3 regions of the Lysinibacillus sp. FSL R5-0849 genome follow, and region 2 is predicted to be linked to each of the others. Evidence: predicted binding sites of a transcription regulator. Region 2 holds the regulator's gene; each other region holds the start of a gene.

Region 1 (8,405 bases), 530 kb from region 2:
GGCATGCTTCACAGCGGCCACCCTTGACATTAAAGCTAAAGCGACCTTTTTTATAGCCACGCACCTTTGCTTCATTCGTGGTAGCAAAAACATCGCGTATATCATCAAAGACTCCCGTATAAGTAGCTGGATTCGAGCGTGGGGTACGGCCAATTGGAGATTGGTCAATATCGATGACTTTTTCAAGCTCATCCATCCCTGTTACCTCTTTATGTTCTCCCGGTTTAACCTTGGAACGATTCAGCTTCTGTGCCAATGATTTATATAAAATTTCATTAATCAGCGTGGATTTCCCTGAACCAGATACACCTGTCACTGCGACAAATAAGCCAAGTGGAACATCGACTTTGACATTGCGTAAATTATTTTCCTTGGCACCCTTAATCGAAAGCTTACGACCATTTGGTTGACGTCTTTCAACTGGCAATGGGATAAATTTTTTCCCGCTTAAATATTGTCCTGTTAAAGATTTATTATTTTCCATGACTTCCTGTGGTGTACCAGCTGCAACAATTTGGCCACCATGTACACCTGCACCTGGTCCAACGTCAATCAGATAATCAGCTGCTAGCATCGTATCCTCATCATGCTCCACCACAATCAGTGTATTACCAATATCTCGCATGTTTTGTAAGGTGCTAATCAAGCGATCATTATCACGTTGGTGTAAGCCAATCGATGGTTCATCTAAAATATATAGAACGCCTGTTAATCGTGAACCGATTTGAGTAGCAAGGCGAATACGTTGTGCTTCCCCACCAGATAATGTACCTGCTGCACGACTTAAAGTTAAATAGTCTAAACCTACATTAACAAGGAAGCCCAGTCGTTCTTCAATTTCCCGTAAAACTAGACGAGCAATTTTCATATCCTTTTCAGTGAGATCTAGCTCTTTGAAAAATGTGTCAGCTTCCTGAATTGAATATTGTGTCACCTCACCAATATGTTTGTCGGCAACTTTTACAGCTAATGTTTCTGGCTTTAAACGATAGCCTTTACAAGAAGGACAAGCCTGTTGTGCCATATATTTTTCCATTTGCTCACGAACATAATCTGAAGTTGTCTCTTTAAAACGACGCTCTACATTTCGGACAACACCTTCAAATTCAATCATTTGGTCTCGTACATTGCCAAACTCATTTTCATAATGGAAGTGAATCTTCTCTTTACCTGAGCCAAATAACACTTTGTCCATCTTGTCTCTTGGTAACTCTTTCACTGGCACATCCATTGGAATATTATAGTGATCACAAACTGCTTTTAATAATTGTGGATAGTACTGTGAACTTGTTGGCTCCCAAGGTGCAATAGCATGCTCTAATAAAGAACGATCCCAATCCGGCACCACTAAATCTAAATCCACCTCTTGCGTCGAGCCTAAGCCGTCACAGCTTGGACAAGCACCAAATGGACTATTAAATGAAAACATGCGTGGCTCTAGCTCACCAATAGAAAAACCACAAATAGGACAGGCATGATGTTCACTAAATAGTAATTCCTCATGCTCCATGACATCTACAAGCACACGACCATCGGCCAAACGAAGAGCTGTCTCTAAAGAATCACTTAAACGTGCAGCGACACCTTCCTTCATTACAACACGGTCGATCACTACCTCAATAGAGTGTTTTTTATTTTTATCAAGATCAATCGCATCATCTAAATCTCGTAAATCTCCATCAATTCGCACACGAACGAAGCCTTGCTTTTTTAAATCTTCTAGCAGTTTTACATGTGTTCCTTTACGTCCAGAAACCATTGGAGCAAGGAGTTGCATTTTGGTTCTTTCTGGATAAGTTAATAAACGGTCCACCATTTGCTCAATCGTTTGGGAAGTAATTTCTATCCCGTGATTCGGACAAATCGGCTTACCAATACGTGCATATAGTAAACGTAAGTAATCATAGATTTCTGTAACCGTCCCTACCGTAGAGCGTGGGTTACGACTCGTTGTTTTTTGGTCTATTGAAATAGCAGGCGATAATCCTTCGATTGCATCAACATCTGGTTTGTCCATCTGCCCAAGAAATTGACGCGCATAGGCGGAAAGAGACTCGACATAACGTCGTTGTCCCTCCGCATAAATCGTATCAAATGCTAATGAAGATTTACCTGATCCTGATAATCCTGTTAAAACGACTAATTGATCACGTGGAATTGTGACATTAATATTTTTTAAATTATGAGCACGTGCACCTTGCACGACAATTTCAGTATTTTTCACAAGTCATTCACCCTTCTACCTTCAATTCAAATATTGTATCTCGAAGCTCAGCTGCACGTTCGAAATCTAGCGCTTTTGCCGCTTCCTTCATTTCTATTTCTAGAGAAGCTACGAGCTGGTCTCTTTCTGCCTTTGTCAGCTTTTTGCCCTTCGTCGCCTTTGTTACATAGGATTTTTCTTCTTCTGCCACTTGTGTAGCACGAATTACTTCTGGTATTTTTTTACTAATGGTTTGAGGCGTAATACCATGCTCTTCGTTATAGGCCATTTGCAATTCACGACGACGTTTTGTTTCATCGAGCGCCTTTTTCATCGAGTCGGTTACATGATCTGCATACATGATGACATGACCGTTCGCATTACGCGCAGCTCGGCCAATCGTTTGAATGAGTGAACGTTCTGAACGTAAAAATCCTTCTTTATCCGCGTCTAATATGGCTACAAGTGATACTTCAGGAATATCAAGTCCTTCACGCAATAAGTTAATTCCAATTAGTACATCGTAAGTGCCCTTCCGTAGCTCACGAATAATCTCAATACGCTCTAATGTTTTAATCTCAGAATGCAAATACTCAACCTTTAAGCCCATTTCCTTCAAATAGGCCGTTAAATCCTCTGACATTTTCTTTGTTAGCGTTGTTACTAATACTCGCTCATCACATGCAATTCGACCTTGAATTTCATCGATTAAGTTATCTATTTGCCCTTCAATTGGGCGGACATCTATTAATGGATCCAGTAAACCAGTAGGTCGAATAATTTGCTGGATCATTTCTGGTGTATGTTCCAACTCATAGGGTCCAGGTGTGGCAGATACATAAATAGCTTGATGTACTCGATTTTCGTATTCTTCAAAACGTAATGGACGGTTATCTAGCGCAGATGGCAAACGGAAACCATGTTCTACGAGTACCCCTTTACGCGCTTGGTCACCGTTGTACATCCCTCGTACCTGTGGAAGAGTTACGTGACTTTCATCTACGACAAGCAAAAAGTCCTCAGGGAAATAATCAAGCAACGTATATGGAGTCGCACCTGCTTCACGTAAAGTTAAGTGACGTGAATAGTTCTCAATCCCTGAACAAAAGCCCATTTCACGCATCATTTCTAAATCATAACGTGTCCGTTGCTCTAGACGCTGAGCCTCTAATAATTTATCCTCGGCACGCAGTAAAGCTAGACGATCCTCTAATTCTTTTTCAATGTTTTCTATCGCTTTTCGCATTTTTTCTTCTCGTGTAACGAAGTGGGATGCTGGGAAAATAGCGACATGCTCTCGATCTGATAGTATTTCTCCAGTTAAAGCATCTACCTCACGAATGCGATCAATTTCGTCCCCAAAAAACTCGACACGAATACAATGCTCATCACGTGAGGCTGGGAAAATCTCTACTACATCTCCTCGTACCCGAAACGTCCCGCGTGTAAAACTAACATCATTGCGCTCATATTGAACATCTACAAGTTTGCGCAGTAGCTGATTACGTTCAATTTCCATACCCGTGCGGATCGAGACAACCATTTCACGATATTCTTCTGGAGAACCAAGACCGTAAATACAGGATACAGATGCAATAATAATGACATCATCACGCTCAAATAATGCAGAAGTTGCAGAGTGGCGTAGCTTATCAATTTCATCGTTAATGCTAGAATCCTTTTCTATATAAGTATCTGTCTGCGGTACATAGGCTTCTGGTTGGTAATAATCATAGTAACTAACAAAGTATTCTACAGCGTTATTTGGAAAGAACTCTTTGAACTCACTATATAATTGGCCCGCCAACGTTTTATTGTGTGCCATAATGAGTGTCGGTTTTTTAACCTGCTGGATTACATTTGAAATCGTAAATGTTTTCCCAGTTCCTGTTGCACCAAGTAATGTTTGATGACGCTTGCCTGCTTTCACACCCTCCACTAATTCCGCAATTGCCTGTGGCTGATCTCCATTAGGCTGATATGGCGCTTGTAAATCAAAAGTTTGCACACCTGTCCCCGTCCTTTCTTTCCAATTTGTACATATATTTTAGCATAGCAATATTAAAATTTCGAACATTTAACGAACGAATGTTTGTAAATTTTTTTTTCTATCCCTAAAATGGAATATGGATACTCAACCTTCTACTCTCATAATAGCCGTTTCGTCAGGTTTTCAAGCCTTATCTAGTAATGAGATGTCAATTGTAGAATGGTAGTCGTTCCTTCTCTTTTCTCATTTTTAGAGCAATACTTTTTATACATTAGGTGAATGGCACAGCCACTCTATCATCTCCAAAAAAAATCCCGCTCTCCATAGTCGCGGAGAGCGGAATTATTAATATGATTCATCTTCTGATTGCTGCAAGGAATTGAGTTCGGTTGCGTATTGATAAAATGCGTTTTCATCTTTTTCATCGAGCGCTCTATCTATTAAAACGATGAGCTGCTCTTGTCGATGCATACGCTGGATACGATTTAAAAATAAATCTAAATAAATCTCGTTTAATAATTTCTCTGCCTCATCAACTTTTTTTGACTGACCAACGGCTTTTAGAAAATCTGTGTACGAATAATATTTATCCAACGATCTCACCCCGATCCTTTTCTAAATTATATGAAAATTGAAATTAAAAAGCAATGCTTACGATTTGAAAATAACTTGGATTAACTAGTAAACTCGTGAAATTTAAAGCAAATTCTCTAAGCATTTCATTCATTTATCAACCTTGTTTCATTACTTTGTATATTTTTTGAAATTCATTTTATGTATTACACTACGGTTATCAATAGAAAAGGGAGGCACTTCCAAAATGACTAGTAAATTTGTAAATGGCTATTTAATTTCCTTTAACACTTACTTGCTCCAACCAGTTCAGCATGACACTAAAGTTTTCACTCATGTTATAGACAAACATAATGAGCTAATTGTTACTCGGAAGCCGATGCATGTACTGCGAAAATCTTGTATTTCATTAGGCTCCACCTATGAAGCAGCAAAGCAATCTGCTAAACGCTTTTTTGGTAATCAACATAAGCTACCAATCGTCGTGGCCTTTGATTATGGTTTTCCTTGCATCTTTCTACCAACCTATTCACCTAATTCCATTCATAATATATGGATAGGGCTCCATGCGATTATCAATATTACGCCGAGCGAAACAGGATGTGTGGTCACATTAAAAAACGATCAAAAGATTGAGCTACCTATTCAATATGCTTCTATTAGTAAACAGTTTGTGAATGCTTCTATGCTCTATAAACATTACATGAATGAACGAAAACAACTTAGTCAAGATTCACCCTATCATCCATTCTTTTAACTAAAAAATCCCCCAAGAAACAACTCTTGGGGGATGGCTATTAGTTAATTTTTGAACGTAAGTAAGCATTAATAAATGGATCTACATCGCCGTCCATTACCGCTCCGACATTCCCTGTTTCTTCATTCGTACGGTGATCTTTTACCATTGAGTATGGATGGAATACATACGAGCGAATTTGCGAGCCCCAGCCAATGTCCTTTTGTTCACCACGGATCTCATCAAGCTGCGCCTGTTGCTTCTCTAACTCTAATTGATATAATTTCCCTTTTAACATAGCCATCGCTTTCTCACGGTTTTTAATTTGTGAACGTTCTGCTTGGCATTGTACAACCGTACCAGTCGGGATGTGTGTAATACGAACAGCTGAATCTGTTGTATTAATATGCTGACCACCCGCACCTGTCGCACGATACGTATCAATTTTCAAATCCTCTGTACGAATATCAATTTCAATATTTTCGTCAAATTCTGGCATGACATCGCAAGAAACGAAAGAAGTATGTCGACGGCCTGATGAATCAAATGGTGAAATACGCACTAGGCGATGGACACCTTTTTCGGCTTGTAAATAGCCGAAAGCATTATGACCTTTAATTGAAATGGTTACAGATTTAATACCTGCCTCATCACCAGGAAGATAATCCATTGTTTCCACCTTAAAGCCACGCTTCTCAGCCCATCGTGTATACATACGTAGTAGCATAGAACCCCAGTCTTGTGACTCTGTTCCACCTGCTCCTGGATGCAACTCTAAAATAGCATTGTTTTGATCGTATGGACCACTCAATAATAATTGCAGCTCAAAATCAGCCATTTTTTGTTGGAATTCTACCAGTTCTTTTCCTAACTCTTCCTGCAATTCTTCGTCTGGCTCTTCACGTAAAAGCTCCAGTGTCATATCTAAGTTCTCATGTATTTCTTCTAACTCTTTATATTCATTGACGATTGCTTTTAAACCATTGCCCTCATTAATGATCACCTGTGCACCTTGCTGATCATCCCAGAATCCGGGCTCTAGCATCATTTCATCTAGCTCCTGTATACGTGCCTCTTTGTTTTCTAAGTCAAAGAGACCCCCTGAAGTCCACCAATTTTTTGGCTGTAGTGTCTAACACATTGCGTACATCTGCTAATTCAATCATTGTAAAATCCTCCGAACGTTAGTAATGGAGACTAGTGTGAAAGCTCCGATCTTACTATTATAACGTTTTTACCGAGGAAAACATACATAAAAACACTACTCTACGTCTCGTCCTCAAGCATACCAAGCGCAAAACGTTGAAATACTTTCACACGATCATATTGAACAAGTAAATGCTTCGTTCTTCGCTCTAATCTATATTTTAATAAAAATGCCCGCTGAATACGATACTCTATCGTTTTGACACTAACATCTACAATAATATCCTGACCATTCGTAAAGATTATCTTTGTACTCTTTTTATCCACAGAGAAATACTCTTCAATATGATGGACAGCAAACCATATACATTCCGGATGTAGAGGTGACTTGCTTGGAAACCATAAAATATTCCCTCGCTCATCCACAACGATTGGGTTTTTATTAAGCTTACCTAAAATCATTTTTGATCCATCAAAAGCCCCTCTTAAGCTAGAACCATAATAACGCAGATTATAGTCCATTAACTTTGTCGGCGGTATTTTAGAAATATAATCTTTACTTTTTTCCATCACCCGAGTACATAAATTTCCAAAGGAATCATACACAGGCATATACAACATAGTTTCACTACTCATAATATCCTTCTTATGCATCATTATTCCCCCTTTATGCACTTATGTTTTCAGCCTAAATAAAAAAAGAATATACCAATGTCCGTACATTCCCGATTTTTTCTACAAGTCGAAATTGCTTGGAAAACTCTATTTCCACCCACATTTCTCCCACCCCATCTTCAATCTTTTGTCACTCTTAATTCTTTGTTTTCCAACCCATCTAATTATTAGGATAATAGTAAATAATAATAGAAGTATTCTCTAAAACTAAATTCCTAATATTACAGCTATTGTATACCCACATTTTACTATTGTCTATAAATTATGACTTTTATGACAATATTTTATTTTTTTATACAAAAAAAGATCATTTCAACATACAGTTAAAATGATCTTTTCCATTTCTATTATTGAGCTGCACCATGACAGTTTTTAAACTTCTTACCACTTCCACAAGGACATAAATCATTGCGTCCAATATTTTCAGCTTTACGAACGGGTTGCTTTTTCGGAGCAGGACCGCCTTCTTCTTTCGGATTAACAGCCTGACCTTTCGCCACCTCTTCACGCTCAAGATTGCTGCGAATTTCAGCCTTCATTGCATACTTCGCAACATCCTCGCGAATGGAAGCGACCATATCTTCGAACATCGCAAAACCTTCTTGTTGATATTCACGTAGCGGATCATTTTGACCGTATGCACGCAGATGGATACCTTGACGAAGTTGATCCATAGCATCAATATGATCGATCCATTTTGTATCAATAGAACGTAATAAAATAACTTTTTCAAACTCACGCATACGCTCTGCTGTAAGCTCTTCCTCTTTTTCATCATATCGAGCGTGGACAGCTTCTGAAATCAATTGGTTAATGTCTTCTGCAGATTTGCCTTGGAAATCAGCTACTTTTAGTTGACCTTCCTCTAGCAAATTAGCAGCTACAAAGTCATCAATAGCCTTTAGATTCCAATCTTTTTGCTCACCTTGTGTATAGAGTCCGACAACATTGTCGATCGTCTCTTGAATCATCGACTCCACAAGGACGCGCATATTTTCTGTTTCTAGAACATCATAACGCTCTTTATAAATAATCTCACGTTGCTGACGGAGAACATCATCATATTGTAATAAACGCTTACG
Region 2 (8,405 bases):
ATGCACCGTATGCGCCACGGCAATAATACACCCCTTTACGACCATCTTACTGACCGTGAAATGGAAGTTTTATTGCTGATGGCACAAGGCAAAGCCAATCAGGAAATTGCTGACGAGCTATATATTGCTTTAAAAACTGTCAAAACACATGTAAGCAATATTCTAGCAAAGCTTGAGGTTCAAGATCGCACACAAGCCGTTGTCTATGCCTTTCAGAATGGGCTTGCGAAATAATTTCTACATAAAAAACTGCATAACCATATGCAGTTTTTTTAATTAGACATATTTTAGAAGACCCTTGCCACCGGATGTATTCCTTTAGTGATACGACAGCCAATAGTAAAAAAAATACCGCAACACCCTGCGAATTCATACGTACGCTGAGTGTTGTGGTATTTTATTAAAAATCTTATAGTGCTTTTACTTTTGCAACTACATTCTCTACAGTGAATCCGTATTTTTCCATTACAATTTCCCCTGGAGCTGATGCGCCAAATTTATCGATTGCAAGCACATCACCTTCAAAGCCGGTATATTTATGCCAGCCGAATGATGCACCCATTTCTATCGCAAGACGTTTAGTGACAGCTTTTGGTAAAACAGATTCTTTGTAAGCAGCATCTTGTTTTTCAAAGCGGTCCATAGATGGCATTGAAACGACAGCTACATCCATGCCTTCAGCTTTTAATGCTTTTTGTGCCTCAACAGCAAGTGAAACCTCTGAGCCTGTTGCAATTAAAATCGCATCCGCTACTTCTTTAGTAGCAGGAGATACTGTGTAAGCACCCTTCGTCACACCTTCACGTACTGTTTCAATAGAAGCGTTAAGTACAGGTAAGTTTTGACGAGACAATACTAATACTGTTGGCGTATTTTCTGATGCAACGGCAAGCTCCCATGCAACAGCTGATTCATTGGCATCCGCAGGACGAACAACAGATAAATTAGGCATTGCACGTAATGATGCAAGGTGTTCGATTGGTTCATGTGTTGGACCATCTTCTCCTACAGCAATCGAGTCATGTGTAAATACATACGTTACAGGAAGACCCATTAATGCTGAAAGGCGAACTGCCGGACGAACATAATCTGAGAACACGAAGAATGTACCACCAAATACATTTAAACCACCGTGAAGTGCCATACCGTTTAAAGCAGCGCCCATTGCAAATTCACGAACACCAAACCAGATGTTGCGACCAGCATAATCGTCTGCAGAAAAATCGCCTGCACCCTTCATCGTTGTTTTATTAGAGCCTGCAAGGTCAGCAGAGCCACCAAAGAATGATGGTGTTTTCTTAGCGATAGCATTAATCGCATCACCAGAAGAAGAACGTGTTGCTACAGATTTACCAGCTTCATACACTGGTAATTCAGAAGCGAAGTCTGCTGGTAATTCACCATTCATAGCATGTTCAAATTGAGCTGCTAACTCTGGGAATTCTTGTTTATAAGCAGTAAATTTCGCATTCCAAGCTTCTTCAGACTGTGCTCCTTGCACTTCAGCTGCAGCATTAAACGTATCATATACTTCAGCAGGGATTTGGAAAGGCTCGTGTGCCCACTCATAAGCAGCTTTTGTTAATACCACTTCATCTGTACCAAGTGGAGCACCATGAGAATCTGCTTTACCCGATTTATTTGGAGAACCGAAACCAATCACTGTTTTCACTTCAATCAATGTTGGTTTGCCAGTTGATTTTTTAGCTTCTTCAATAGTTGCATTAATCGCATCAACATCTGTGCCATCTGCAACTTTTAAATAATTCCAACCATAAGATTCAAAACGTTTTTGTACGTTTTCTGAGAATGACTTTTCTAAGTCACCATCTAAAGAAATATCATTAGAATCGTAAAGCACGATTAATTTTTCAAGTTTTAAGTGACCAGCTAATGAAATAGCCTCTGCTGCAACGCCTTCCATTAAGTCACCATCACCACATAATGCAAATGTATAGTGGTCAACGATGTCATGACCTGGTTTATTGTAAGTAGCTGCTAAATGACGCTCAGCCATTGCCATACCTACAGTCATGGCAATACCTTGTCCTAGAGGACCAGTTGTCGCTTCCACACCTACTGTATGACCATATTCAGGATGTCCTGGTGTTAATGAATCCCATTGGCGGAAGCTCTGAATTTCCTCCATTGGTAAACCATAGCCGCCTAGATGAAGTAGGCTGTATAGAAGCATGGAACCATGACCAGCTGATAATACAAAACGATCGCGATTATACCATTTTGGGTTCGCTGGATTATGGCGTAATTGTTTTGTCCAAAGCGTATAAGCCATTGGCGCTGCCCCCATTGGTAAACCTGGGTGACCAGAATTTGCTTTTTCAATAGCATCGATTGACAAAGTTCGGATAGCATTAATTGCTAATAAATCCGCATGTTGAGTCATTATATTGTGACATCCTTTCTCGTCCTATAATTGTTCTTCTACAGTTTAGTCAACATTGCTTTAGAAAACAATGCTTTTGTAATACTATTTGTATTTTCATACATACTTTATTGAATTGTGTCACATTAATTTAGAAATTTATTTTTTTTCGCTTGTCTTACCTTCTCAGGCGTGACATCATTTCCTTCTGCATCAACCACTTTTACGTTTTCAATCGTATCACGCATTGTTGCTCTAAATGTATCTAAGTATTCCTTACGAAGCGCTGTTCGCTCCTTTGCCTCTTCATCCGTTAGTTGACCGCTTTTCGCTTTAGCAGAAAGTTCATTTATACGGTTAATTTTTTCTTTTGATAACATCGTTACACACCTTTCAGTACCTACCTTATTGAACTCAGTATGCAAAGTATAGCACGGTTTCCCATTAAATGCAGTTATACCAACCCCTATTCAAGCTGTTGAAATAAAAAACACATGACTTCCAGATGTTTGAAGTGTATAAATATTATATGGAAGGAAAAATTTAACTATCTATTGGAGGATATACATGTGAACGTGACAACTAAGCGATTACTCATTCGAACATTTCAAGAGCAGGACTGGGAAGCTGTTTATAGCTATACTTCAGATGAAAAAGTGATGCACTATATGCCTGAAGGTGTTTTCAATGAAGAACAGGCAAAGAAATTTATTGCAGAAAATAGTAACGACAAAGCAAAACATTTTGCTATTGTTTCAAATAATTGCGAGCAAGTGATTGGTCATATCGTTTTCCATCCTTGTTTCGGCGATCATACTTATGAAATCGGTTGGGTACTAAATCCAGCTTATCAAAATCAAGGCTTTGCTTCTGAAGCTGCTCGTGCTGTATTAGACTATGGATTTAATGAAAAGAAACTTCATAGAATTATTGCAACGTGTCAGCCCGAAAATATCGCTTCCTATAAAGTTATGGAAAAGATCGGAATGAGGCGTGAAGGATATTTTAAAAAGTGTATACCATATGGGAATGAATGGTGGGACGAATACTATTACGCAGTTTTACATGAAGATTGGAATATTTTATTAGAAGATTAGAAGAACGTTAAACGCTTGTGAAAATGCGCGCCTATAAACGTTGTTGGGCACTGCATCTATGATCCGACCATACAATTTAGCTTGATGAACTTCTGAAGAAGTCCTATTGAGGAGGTATGTTTCGATGGCAAAATTTCATCCTGATTACATGATTACTATGAAAGATTTTGTAAAAGAACACTCAGACCTATTACGAAAACAAACGCAAGACGTTGCCATACCAGTTCCCTTAGAGGACCGACATATATTATTTTCTATGCTTCAATATTTAAAAAACAGCCAAGACCCGATTTTAATAAAAAAGTATAAACTCCGTCCTGGTAGTGGCCTCTCTGCCAATCAAATTGGCGTAGATAAGAGAATGTTTGCTGTACTTTTTGAGAATCACGACCAAAAACATGAAATGATGTTCATTAACCCAAAAGTAATGAGCCATTCTTTCAATATGATCTATTTGCCTGAGGGTGAAGGGTGTCTGTCTGTTAATCGACCTGTTCACGGTTTTGTACCAAGATATGAACGAATTAAAGTAAAAGCCTATAATATTGATGGACAGGAATTTATTATGTCTTTAAAAGGCTATGAATCTATCGTTGTACAACATGAAATCGATCATTTAAACGGCATTATGTTTTATGATCGAATTAATAAAGATAACCCTTTTCAGCTACCCAAAAATGTTATTATTGAAAGCTTATATTAAAAAAAATTAGCGGGCTATATTATTTGCCTGCTAATCTTTCTTGATGCTCTTGGAATCGGCGATGTACGGTTGCCTTACTTACCTCAAAGCCTAGTCCTCTAAGCGTAATGGAAATTTCCTCAAAGGTAAAACCACGATTCCGTAGCTTCACAATTTCATCAACAGGGAGTTCTTTCCGTTCCTGACCATGTGGATTGCCACGATTGGATAGGTTATTTTCAGGGCGATAGCCATTTTCAACAGCACGTCGCATACCTCTGCGGATTTTTGCATTATGTATTCTACGTTGATATTCCTCTACAATTGCTAAAATCTCTAGTAGCATCGTATCCATTTCGTTTAATTGGACTGGTCCTGCATCACGCATCGAATAAACATCTGTTGCTGATTTTTGTAATAAATGCAATACTGCCATTCTTGCATTTCCACGACCTAAACGAGTTTCATCTTGTACAAAAAGAGCTTTTATTTCCTTCTCTTTTATAAAATCAAGCATTTCAAGTAAGCCTTCGCGTTCAACATCATAACCGCTATGCTTATCTTTAAAAACACCCTTTACTTCATAGCCTTGTTCTTTAGCATAGTGCACTAATTCTTCTTGTTGGCGCTCTAATGAGGAGCTTTGCGTTTCTTTTTCAGTACTTACTCGGCAATAGACAACAGCCGTCATTTGATTATTTTTCATTGTTCGTTTCTCGCAATTTCAATAGTTTTGATGGGACTGGCTTGATCACTCAAAACTGGAATGACTAGAGATTTACCTGCCACGATTTTAATGTCTGCTAACTCATTTTCTGATTTGACAAGCTTAATCCAATCTTCTTTACTCATTTTACCACGGTATTGTTCTGCTAACGACCACAAGCTATCCCCATGTTCGATTTGAATTTCAGCGTAATTAACATCCCCCGGATCAGTGATGTAAAGGTAACTTGCGAAGAGTAAACAAGCACCTAATAATATAGTGATATGTGTATTTTTCTTTAGCCATGTCATCATTAAAACCTCATTTCTAGAATGTTTGTTCGGAATGTATGTTCTCATAATAAAGCGAACAAACGTTTTTGTCAAACACTTTTCGAACCTATGTTTGCATACGTGTTCGCATTCTGTTATACTATCAAATAAGAAGATTGATATTAGAAAAAAGAGGTGAGCAATCATGAAAAAAGTATCGAAAAGACAAGAGGACATTTTAGCGTTCATTAAAGACGAGGTACGAGCTAAAGGGTATCCGCCATCAGTCCGTGAAATCGGGGAAGCTGTTGGACTTGCTTCAAGTTCAACTGTTCATGGTCATTTGGCTCGATTAGAACAAAAGGGTTTTATTCGTCGAGATCCAACTAAGCCACGTGCTATTGAAATTCTTGAGCCTGAGGAATCCATCCAAAAGCAACATGTCATCCATGTACCACTTGTAGGGAAGGTTACAGCAGGTTCTCCTATTACAGCTATCGAAAATATTGAAGAGTATTTCCCACTGCCAGATACATATGGCACGAGTGAGGATCAGTTATTCATGTTAGAAATTATGGGTGAATCGATGATTGAAGCAGGAATTTTAGATGGTGACTTAGTGATCGTAAAGCAAAAGTCAACGGCCATTAACGGAGACATTGTTGTAGCCATGACAGCTGAGGATGAAGCTACTGTAAAACGCTTCTTTAAGGAAAAAAACCATTTCCGTTTACAGCCTGAAAATTCATCAATGGAACCGATTATCGTCGATCAAGTATCAATTTTGGGACAAGTTGTTGGTCTTTACCGCCGTGTACATTAATTAAATGAGGGTTTGAGGATTGTGTTCCTTCACTGAGCATATATCCTCTTTTTTACGCAAAAAAAAGAATCCATTAACTATTGGATTCTTTTTACAATGACCTCTCTATGCTTCTTTTTTAAATTTCAAGCTCGCTTCAACAAATGCTGCAAATAACTTTTGTGCATGCTGATCTCCCGCTACAGCTAATTCCTCTGGGTGCCATTGGACAGCCAAACAGAATGGTAATTCTTCATGCACCACTGCTTCAATAATGCCATCACTTGATTTCGCTGCAACTTTTAAATTCTCCGCTAGTACATTCACTGACTGATGATGAAAAGAATTGACGGCAATTTTCTCTTGTTCCAGAATAGTCGCTAATAAATTCTCCGCAATAATTTGTACATAATGCGTTGCTACTGACCTACCAGCTTGTTGCATATGTTTGATTAGCTTCGTACTATAATGGTCACTATCAATGTCCTGATATAACGTCCCACCTAATGCAACATTTAATATTTGGATACCCCGACAAATGCCAAAAATAGGCATTTTACGTACAAATGCAGCCTCAATTAATGCTAATTCCACGGCATCTCTAGCTGGATGAATTTTACCTAGCTTTGGTGAAGGCTCCGCTCCAAATAGAAAAGGATGTACATCATAGCCTCCCGATAGCATTAAGCCATCCGTAAGGGCTAAAATTTGAGCAGCATCTTCCTCCACACCTAACGGAATAATAAGGGGGATACCACCCGCCTTAATAATACTTTTGCTGTAAGCAGCATTTAAATGAGCTGATAAATCATCTTCTACAAAAGCTGTAATTCCAATAATCGGCTTCACTTGATTCCCCTCCACAACATTGAAGATTAAACACTTACCAATAACCTAAATACCAATTGATGAACGAATCTCCGTAGAAATAAACAATAGTAGCGGCTAATGCAATAGATGGACCAAAGGGAATATGTGTTTGTCTTCCTTGTTTATGCTTTAATAAGACAACTATTCCGATTATCATACCTATGATAGCGGCAATAAATAAAGTCAACAACGTATGAATAGTACCGAGAACGAGACCAATTAAAAAGAAGAATTTAATATCGCCCCCTCCCATTCCACCTTTCGATAAGACCGCAATACTGTATAATATGCCAAAACCAACGAGTGCACCCACTAGGCTGTCCCACCAAGGTGTTAAGGGTGACAGTACACGTCCTATGACCAAAAAAGGCAAAAAGAATAAAAGAATCTTATCTGGAATTAACAGATAGATAAAATCTGAAACAACTATAATGACTAACAATGAGATGAACGATAAAGCTACTATAAATTCTAAACTCCAGTTTAGCTCCAAATAAGCAAAGGCGAATAATCCCCCAGTTAACAATTCTATCACTGGATATAGCCAAGAAATTTTAAAGCCACAGCCTCTACATGTTCCTCTTAAAAACAGATAAGACAATACTGGCACTAAATCAAGAGCCGTCAATTGTCTCTGACAGCTCGTACAATGGGAGGAAGGATATACAAGAGACTCCTTCCGCGGCACACGTAAGCCAACTACATTATAAAAAGAGCCAAAGACTAGACCAACTAAAAAAATGATAATTGTATAAGCCATTTCCAAATTTATGTCCTCCTAAACCAATAGGCGCCCATACAATAAGTATGATGCGCCTATTCATATAATTATTGTAGTCTTGCTCAGCAATCCACGTATCGAATGTTATTCAAAACAATGGACATTGAAAATGAGTGATGTATTTGAAGAATATTTCATAAAAGGTTTGAAGTCATAAGGTACGAAGAAAGAGGGAGTAGAGTAAGAGTAGTATCAGTTTAGCACAATATAAAAGAGATTCCAAAAATTATTGGAATCTCTTCAATTTATTTCCTCAGCAACCTACCAGACAACAGCATGCCAATGCCACCAATTGTTATAAATAGAACAGCTCTAATTAATAAATCAAGGGCTGATAAGTCAAAGAAAATAAGCTTGATAAACGCAATGACTAAAATAACAAAACCTGTAGTACGAAGCGTTTTTAAATGTTGTGTGGAACTAAGCCATAGCGAAATGCTCGCTGTGAGGAATAATGTAATCGTTGTAAGAGCTATACTTAGCTTCCAATCAAGTAGATGACTATACGTAAATTGATGAACAAGCCCCCATATTGAGATCATTGTGAGTACGACACCTGAGCTAACAATAGTGTCTACATATTTCCCCATTCGCTCTTCATACAGCCGATAAATACGGCCCTTTACTAGAACGTCTACAATAATCGCCATAATTACTGCTATATAAACTAATCTGGTCATCATATTTAAGCTATCCATCATAGAAGGCTTTGTGCTGATCATCAAAGATAATACTATAAAGAATGCTCCAAGGACAGGTGTTAAAGCACGCCCTTTGAATTTCTCTGACACGAGCAGAGATCCTGCAAACAA
Region 3 (8,405 bases), 2.1 Mb from region 2:
TCCGAAAAAAGAGGTACAGAGGCCAATGCCTCCACCACCACCAATTGTACCGCCAGCTCCAATGCCAATGCCAGAGCCACAAATGATTCCAATACCTATACCAATGCCTATGCCAATGCAGATGCCACAACAACCGATGTGGGTTCCACAGCCTGTAGAAATGAATTGGCACCAACAATTAGTCATGCCACAAATAGAGCAAACAGTCACAACACCACCACCAGTACAAATACAACCAGCGCCACCACCGCCACCACCACCTGTAGCGAAGCCAATGCCACATCCAATGCCACAGCCAGCACCACCGCCAATGCATATCATGCCACATATGCCTGCTGTACCACATTGCTCAAGCTGCCATCAACCAATTTATCATCATCAAATGTGGTGGCCAATGCCAATGCAGCCACAGGCCGAGCAGTATATGATGCCGCAGCAGCCGATGTCCTTTGAGATGCCAGAAAATAAAGTGGGCGGGATGGAAGACTTCTTGGAGTCCACATCACCATTTTTCCACACGCCTAATCAACAAATGCAGCCACAATTTAATATGATGCCTGAAATGAGCATGGGCAAATCATGTGGCTGTGATGCACAACCTTGTGGCTGTCAATCACAACCGATGCCGATGCCAATGCCTGCATGGCAAATGGATCCATGTCATTGTCCACCACCACCATGCCCAACGCATTGTCCACCGCCGTGCCCGTCATCAGTAGGACCTTGGATGTCACCGCATTATTTCCCAGGCGGGATGACGCCTTATCGATGGTGAAAAAGCGTATATTGTCGAAGAGGTAAAATCAAATATTTGGAAATATAGATATCGATCGAATACTTATTTTGTCAAACGAGCAAAACAACTAGAGATTGCAGAGAAGGTAAGAACAATTCATCGCCAGCTAGGTCGAATTGAACCTAACCTTATCCTACCATTAGTCCGGAGTGATGATGAGCAGCTCATAGTGCAAGAATGGCAAGAAGGAAGCCATGGTGCCAATTTTGCTCATAAAAAGGATCGGAAGGAATCTCTTCAACTACTAATAGCTTTACATGACACATATAAAAAAATCGCTTGGCAACGCTTGCCTGGCTTGCATACCTATTCACAACTTTTAAAATGGCAAATGCGTCATATGCGTTTTAAAAGCAGAAGAAATGAGTTTCGGGCTTTCTTAACGAAAGAAGAAATCGACCAAATTTTGCATTATAGTGATAAATCGCTGCAGTTAATTGCCCTAGAGGATGTAGCTGAAAAAGAAATTACACTATTGCACGGGGATGTTGTACATCATAATTTTTTATGGTGCACGGACGGACAATTGCGTTTAATTGATTTTGATTTGGCGCATCTTGGAGAAGCCGATGACGAATATATTTTATGGTTGCATCGGGTACTACCTGCAGTCGATTATGATTTAGCTAAAGTCTTTGCGGAGTTACCAGAGCTGAAACGACTTGATAAAAGAAAGCTTCATCGTTTAAAATATCCGAATGAACTGTTGCGAGAATGGCTTTTTGCTGTGGATTTGCCACTTGATCAGCAACTAGTATTTTTAGATTATTTAGTACCATTTACTAAACGAGCCCTCACCTATTGGCCAAAACTGTGGTACGATATTGATAGATTTGTGAAGAAATGACCGTCATTTGGCGGTCATTTTTGTCTTGAACAGCGTTTTGGATACTACTTTCTGTCGAGCATTCGTTCGCTATATGCTATAATCGAAGACGATGATTGTGAGGGAATATAGATGTATGATTATTTAAAAGGACTAATTACTCGTATTACACCAGAATATATTGTGCTAGAACAACAGGGGATTGGCTGGCAATTGAATACACCCAATCCGTTTGCATTTCGAACATCAGCGCTTGAACAACAAATTTATGTTCATTTACATGTACGAGAGGACGCACAAATGCTTTACGGTTTCCCGAATCTAGATCAACGTGAGCTGTTTCGTAAGTTAATTTTAGTATCTGGAATAGGTCCAAAGGGGGCACTAGCTATTTTAGCGACTGGCAACCCACAGCAGGTTATCAGTGCGATTGAACGGGAAGATGAAGCGTTTTTAGTGAAGTTCCCTGGAGTAGGTAAAAAAACCGCACGTCAGATGATATTAGATTTAAAAGGGAAGCTAGGCTCTTTATTAGAGACAATTGAACTGCCGAGTACAGAAGATGAACTGCCATTGTTTGGCGTTAATGCTTATAAACACGAATTAGAAGAAGCGATACTTGCTTTAATGGCACTTGGTTATTCTGAAAAGGAGCTCGAAAAAATTCGCCCGCAGCTTGAGGATAACGACAAGCTTGAAACGACAGATGCCTTTATGAAACAAGCGTTACAACTATTATTAAAATTAAAATAAGGAAAGGAGGGAAGAGGCATGTCTGAACGTATGATGGCTAGTGAGGCAAGTGGCTATGATGAACAGTTTGAATTATCTTTACGCCCACAAAGGTTAGCCCAATACATAGGGCAGCATAAAGTAAAGGAAAATTTACAAATTTTCATTGAGGCAGCAAAACTTCGGCAGGAAAGTTTAGATCATGTGTTGTTATATGGACCACCAGGGCTTGGTAAAACGACATTGGCTGCTGTTATAGCAAATGAGATGAGTGTCAATGTGCGCATGACAAGTGGTCCTGCAATTGAACGTCCAGGAGATTTAGCTGCGATTTTAAGCTCACTAGAGCCTGGCGATGTTTTATTTATTGATGAGATTCATCGACTACCTCGTGCCATTGAAGAAGTGTTATATCCAGCAATGGAGGACTTCTGTTTAGATATTGTGGTGGGAAAAGGTCCTGAAGCACGTTCTGTACGACTTGACTTACCTCCCTTTACCCTTGTAGGTGCTACCACAAGAGCTGGCGCCTTATCAGCCCCTCTGAGAGATCGCTTTGGTGTATTATTACGCTTAGAGTACTATGATGATATTTCTCTTGCTGAAATTGTTGCTCGGAGTGCCCATTTATTTGAGGTAGAAATTGAGCAAATAGCAGCAATGGAAATGGCGAGACGTTCTCGTGGTACACCTCGAATTGCCAATCGCCTATTGAAACGAGTACGAGATTATGCACAGGTGCTTGGAGATGGTATGATAACGGAGGGTCTTGCAAAGCAAGCTTTAGAGCTGTTACAAGTGGATCCAAGAGGGCTTGATCATATTGACCATAAACTTGTCACGAACATGATTGAGCGCTTTCGAGGAGGTCCTGTAGGCTTAGATACGCTTGCGGCATCAATTGGTGAGGAACGGGTGACGATAGAAGATGTATATGAACCCTATCTCATGCAAATTGGGCTTATTCAACGCACACCACGAGGAAGAGTGGCGACACATTTAGCCTACGAACATTTTGGATATGAGTATCCCCAACAAACATAAAGAAGGAAGTTTTTTTCATGCGTGTAGAAGATTTTGATTTTGAATTACCAGAGGAGCTTATTGCCCAAACACCATTAGTAGATCGTACAGCTAGTCGATTAATGGTTGTGACACCTGGCTCAATTGAAGTTGAGCATCACCATTTTGCACATGTCTTAGATGAGCTACGTGCGGGAGATTGTCTTGTGTTAAATGATACAAGGGTCTTACCGGCTCGCTTAATGGGTGTAAAAGAGGAGACAGGCGCCCATATTGAGGTATTATTACTGAAGCAATTGGCAGGTTCAGACGAGTGGGAAACCCTTGTAAAACCAGCAAAACGCGTAAAAGTAGGGACAGTTATCACATTTGGAGATGGGTTGCTAACAGCTACTTGTACAGGTGAGCTTGACCATGGTGGACGAACATTTGAATTTCATTACGATGGAATCTTTTATGAAATATTAGAGCAGCTTGGTGAAATGCCATTACCGCCTTATATTCGAGAAAAATTAGAAGACAAAGATCGCTATCAAACGGTCTATGCGAAAGAACGTGGCTCAGCTGCTGCTCCAACGGCGGGTCTACATTTTACAGAAGAATTATTAGAACAAGTAAAGGCAAAAGGGGTAGAGGTTGTCTTTATTACTCTTCATGTCGGACTTGGTACATTCCGTCCTGTTAGTGTGGATTCCATTGAAAACCATGAAATGCATGCCGAATTTTATAGTGTGACGGACGAAGCGGCAGACACGATTAATCGTGTAAAGCGTAATGGCGGTAAGGTAATAGCTGTTGGGACAACCTCCACACGTACATTAGAGACAATTGGCTCTAAATATGGTGGTGAGGTACGACCAGAGCAAGGTTGGACATCTATTTTCATCTATCCAGGCTATACGTTTTCTGTGGTGGATGGTTTAATTACAAACTTCCATTTGCCAAAGTCAACACTTGTTATGCTAGTGAGTACGCTAGCCACTAGAGAAACTATTTTAAGTGCCTATCAGCAAGCTGTAGAAGAAAAATATCGCTTCTTTAGTTTTGGTGATGCTATGTTTATTCGACCAAAAGAATAAAAAAGAAATAATCGGAGTACTGTTTTTACTTCAGATCAGAGAGGGTTTTTATTTTTATGACACAACCAGCAATTCGCTATGAATTACTTCATACATGTAAACAAACAGGAGCACGTCTTGGTATCGTGCATACACCACATGGCTCTTTTGAAACGCCAGCATTTATGCCAGTTGGGACACAAGCAACGGTTAAAACAATGTCTCCTGAGGAATTAAAAGAAATGAATGCCGGTATTATCTTATCTAACACGTATCATTTATGGCTTCGTCCAGGCAATGATATCGTCAAGGAAGCAGGCGGACTGCATAAATTTATGAACTGGGATCGACCAATTTTAACAGATTCAGGCGGTTTCCAAGTATTCTCGCTAAGTCAGTTCCGTAAAATTGAAGAGGAAGGCGTTCATTTCCGTAATCATCTTAATGGGGATAAATTATTCCTAAGTCCAGAAAAAGCGATGGAAATTCAAAATGACTTAGGCTCGGATATCATGATGGCCTTCGATGAATGTCCACCGTATCCTGCAACACATGAATATATGCTGCAATCAGTAGATCGTACAACACGTTGGGCAAAAAGATGCAAAGAAGCTCATAATCGTCCGGAAGAACAAGGGTTATTCGGAATTATTCAAGGCGGTGAGTACGAGGATCTACGCCGTCGTTCTGCAGAAGCATTAGTCGAGTTAGATTTCCCAGGCTACGCTATAGGCGGATTATCTGTTGGAGAACCGAAAGATATTATGAACCGTGTTCTTGAGTTCACAACACCGTTAATGCCAGCAAATAAACCTCGATATTTAATGGGAGTAGGTTCACCAGATTCATTAATCGATGGTGCCATTCGTGGTGTTGATATGTTTGACTGTGTTCTGCCAACACGTATTGCGCGTAATGGTACACTGATGACATCAGAAGGTCGTTTAGTCGTTAAGAATGCAAAATATGCTCGTGATTTTGGGCCAATTGATCCGAACTGTGATTGCTATACATGTAAAAACTATTCACGTGCTTATATTCGTCACTTGATTCGCACAGAAGAGACATTCGGTATTCGTTTAACGTCTTATCATAATTTACATTTCCTATTAAAGCTAATGGAACAAGTACGTGAGGCAATTCGTCAAGATCGTCTTGGTGATTTCCGAGAAGAGTTTTTCGAGAAATATGGCTTTAATGGACCAGATGCGAAAAACTTTTAACCAATTACTTTTGTAAGGATAATAAAGTGGACGAGTTTTTCATAAAAAAGGGCATTAGAAATCCTCTAATGTCCTAAATGAATAGCCATAGTATGGCAATATCATTCAAAACTTTGTAAAAAGTGAATATTTCTAGCAAAATATTGTCAATCATAGAAAAAATATTAGTAAATGAGAAAATTTTTGGGCTTGTCCATCGCTTTTTAATGGTGGAATAGTCTATACTAAAAAAGTGAGATTTGGAAAGGGGGCAAGAAGTATTATGGATCAATTATTAGGCTTAGCACCAATATTATTAATGTTCGTTGCTATGTGGTTTATCTTAATCCGTCCAGCTAAAAAAAGACAGCAGGAAACACAAAATATGCAAGGTAGTTTGCAACGTGGAGATAAAGTCATTACAATCGGTGGCATGCATGGTGTCATTGATGCAATTGAGGACACTTCAGTAACATTAAAGATCGCTGATAATGTACGTGTGAAATTTGACCGACAAGCAATCGGCCGAGTTGAGAAGGACATGTAATCATTAAAAGGAAAAAGGCTTACAATAGGCAATAGCTATATTGTAAGCCTTTTCTTATGATGTTGAAGCAGAATGGATAACTTCCTACTGCTTCTTATTTCAGTGTATTTATCTTATGAATTAAGTCGGCACCTGAATCATTGCCATTTACAATGATTCTACTCAGTGCAAATAATCCATCACCCTTTTTAACATATTTATTTTGAATGACAAAGCCCATTTTAAAACCAGCCTCCTGTGCTAATTTAATGGTGGCGGCAGATTGAATACCATATGGATAGCTAATGGCGATGGGCTCATAGCCTAATTTTTCTTTAATTATGTTTCTGGAGTGAATAAAATCATCTTTGACCCTTGCTTCGTACTGCTCTTGACTTTCTAATTGTCCATTCAAATAGCTTGGACCGTAAATGGCCCCATTTTGTCTGCCATATTTTGAAGGTAATTTATAATGCGAGTCCCAAGTATGGCTTTGGATCGTTATATAATCTTGCATTTCTTTTAATTGTTCCCAATTCATTTTAGCAATTTCATGTGGATAGGCAATACCCTTACTTGTATCGACTATTCGGCTTGCAATAACAAAGATTTCTGCATGTAGGTCATATTTTTTCAAAATCGGATAAGCCATTTCGTAATTGCTGAGATAGCCATCATCAAAAGTAATCAATACAGGCTTTTCAGGTAATTTGATTTGGCTTGTTAAGTAATCGTGTAATTCTTTGACCGAAATCGCCTGATACCCTTCTTCCTTAAGTGCTCTCATCTGTTTATCAAAATTAGTGGGTGAAATAACCGTATTATTGTTTATATTGTCCGCTAAATGGTGGTACATAAGAACGGGTATAGTCTGTTCTTCGTATCCATAAGTAAGGAATGGATACGTGAACAGAACGATATAAACAACAACGAAAGCAATAATTTTCCTAATCATTTTCTCACCTTATTTGCTGTTTATAGTTTAAAGTATGTCGTTCTTTATATTTTGTACGAACAACTAAAGACTATTCCTTGAATAAAATCATTTTTCAGCAATATGACACCATCATTCTGTATAAAAAACAAAAATAAGGTCACCTTGATAGTATGGGGGTGTATGCTAATGGAAGAATATTTCCATATTATTTTTAGAACCTGTTTTTTATATGTGTTTATTATCATCGTCTTTCGATTGATGGGTAAACGAGAAGTGGGTGAGCTATCTGTCATCGATTTAGTTGTATTTGTTTTAATTGCAGAAGTGGCTGCCTTTGCATTAGATGATTATAAAAATCCTCTTTTTAATGCTATTCTACCCATTATTATTTTGCTTTGTATACAAATATTAAGTGCTTATTTATCGTTGAAATTCAAGGGAATCCGCGACCTAGTTGACGGTGATCCAGCATTACTAGTAAAAGACGGTGTGATTTTAGAGAGTGAAATGCGGAAACACCGTTATAATTTAGATGATTTATGTCAGCAATTACGAGAAAGTGGTATCGCCTCTGTCTCCGATGTTGCATTTGCCTATTTAGAACCTTCGGGCAATCTTTCCGTTTACAAAAAAGATGAAAAACCATTTGTTTATCCATTGATTATTGACGGAGATATTCAAGAAAGACATTTATTAACGATGCATAAAGATGTGGAATGGTTGAAGAATGAACTAGCTAAAAATAATATTACAGATAGTGAGACAGTGTTTTTTTGTATTTGGGAAGACGAGCGACTGTATATCCAATTAAAAGAAAGCTAAACTTTCTTTGCTAATTTACGGATATAGCGGAAATCCGTTATACGTAATTGATTGGTAAATAATAAACTCGTAAATAGTAAAAATAATGTGACACAGCTATTTAAAATAAATGGTAGTGATAGTAATGGCATAAGGAAGTACTGGGCGATACAAACGGCAATAAAGCAACTATAAGGTACGACAAACATTCTAAAGCCTGCTCGTAAGTTTTTCCGTTGTCTAACAGTTGCTATATGCAAGAAAGACGTCATTAAAACGCCAAAGCCAATAGCTACCACAGCCCCTTTTTCTTGAATACCGGGCTGAGAGGCAAGTACAAACATAACAAATAATTTTCCTAGGCCACCATAGATAGAGTTCATCATCGCAGCCCGAGCTTCGCCAATCGCCTGAAGGATGGAGTGTAAAGGGCTTTGAATATAATAAAAATAAAAAATGGGGGCTAAAATTTTTACGTAACCACGATTTTCTTCTAAATGGAAA

Evidence for each region. The regulator LexA, encoded in region 2, represses DNA repair genes until DNA is damaged. The targets are predictions, from matches to a motif close to CGAACATATGTTCG.
Region 1: a site for LexA is predicted at 4,285-4,298, ahead of uvrB (excinuclease ABC subunit UvrB). Genes of this name have one in related genera too.
Region 3: a site for LexA is predicted at 1,699-1,712, ahead of ruvA (Holliday junction branch migration protein RuvA). Genes of this name have one in related genera too.

The regions. Positions count from the first base shown of each region.
Region 1 is NZ_CP152004.1:685,053-693,457, reverse strand. It holds gene uvrA (excinuclease ABC subunit UvrA) at 1-2,224, opposite strand, end outside; gene uvrB (excinuclease ABC subunit UvrB) at 2,232-4,211, opposite strand; gene MKY80_RS03205 (IDEAL domain-containing protein) at 4,539-4,787, opposite strand; gene MKY80_RS03200 (competence protein ComK) at 5,014-5,523, shown strand; one part of gene prfB (peptide chain release factor 2) at 5,564-6,592, opposite strand; one part of gene prfB (peptide chain release factor 2) at 6,594-6,665, opposite strand; gene MKY80_RS03190 (competence protein ComK) at 6,769-7,305, opposite strand; gene secA (preprotein translocase subunit SecA) at 7,671-8,405, opposite strand, start outside.
Region 2 is NZ_CP152004.1:1,210,417-1,218,821, reverse strand. It holds gene MKY80_RS05705 (response regulator transcription factor) at 1-234, shown strand, start outside; gene tkt (transketolase) at 410-2,404, opposite strand; gene MKY80_RS05695 (DUF896 domain-containing protein) at 2,530-2,763, opposite strand; gene MKY80_RS05690 (GNAT family protein) at 2,953-3,480, shown strand; gene def (peptide deformylase) at 3,605-4,183, shown strand; gene MKY80_RS05680 (recombinase family protein) at 4,203-4,868, opposite strand; gene MKY80_RS05675 (LysM peptidoglycan-binding domain-containing protein) at 4,865-5,227, opposite strand; gene lexA (transcriptional repressor LexA) at 5,346-5,963, shown strand; gene MKY80_RS05665 (gamma-glutamyl-gamma-aminobutyrate hydrolase family protein) at 6,069-6,791, opposite strand; gene MKY80_RS05660 (A24 family peptidase) at 6,826-7,578, opposite strand; gene MKY80_RS05655 (DUF2339 domain-containing protein) at 7,839-8,405, opposite strand, start outside.
Region 3 is NZ_CP152004.1:3,277,983-3,286,387, reverse strand. It holds gene MKY80_RS16155 (LysM domain-containing protein) at 1-775, shown strand, start outside; gene MKY80_RS16150 (phosphotransferase) at 765-1,643, shown strand; gene ruvA (Holliday junction branch migration protein RuvA) at 1,755-2,375, shown strand; gene ruvB (Holliday junction branch migration DNA helicase RuvB) at 2,394-3,398, shown strand; gene queA (tRNA preQ1(34) S-adenosylmethionine ribosyltransferase-isomerase QueA) at 3,416-4,456, shown strand; gene tgt (tRNA guanosine(34) transglycosylase Tgt) at 4,513-5,658, shown strand; gene yajC (preprotein translocase subunit YajC) at 5,921-6,184, shown strand; gene MKY80_RS16120 (polysaccharide deacetylase family protein) at 6,279-7,118, opposite strand; gene MKY80_RS16115 (DUF421 domain-containing protein) at 7,287-7,922, shown strand; gene MKY80_RS16110 (oligosaccharide flippase family protein) at 7,919-8,405, opposite strand, start outside.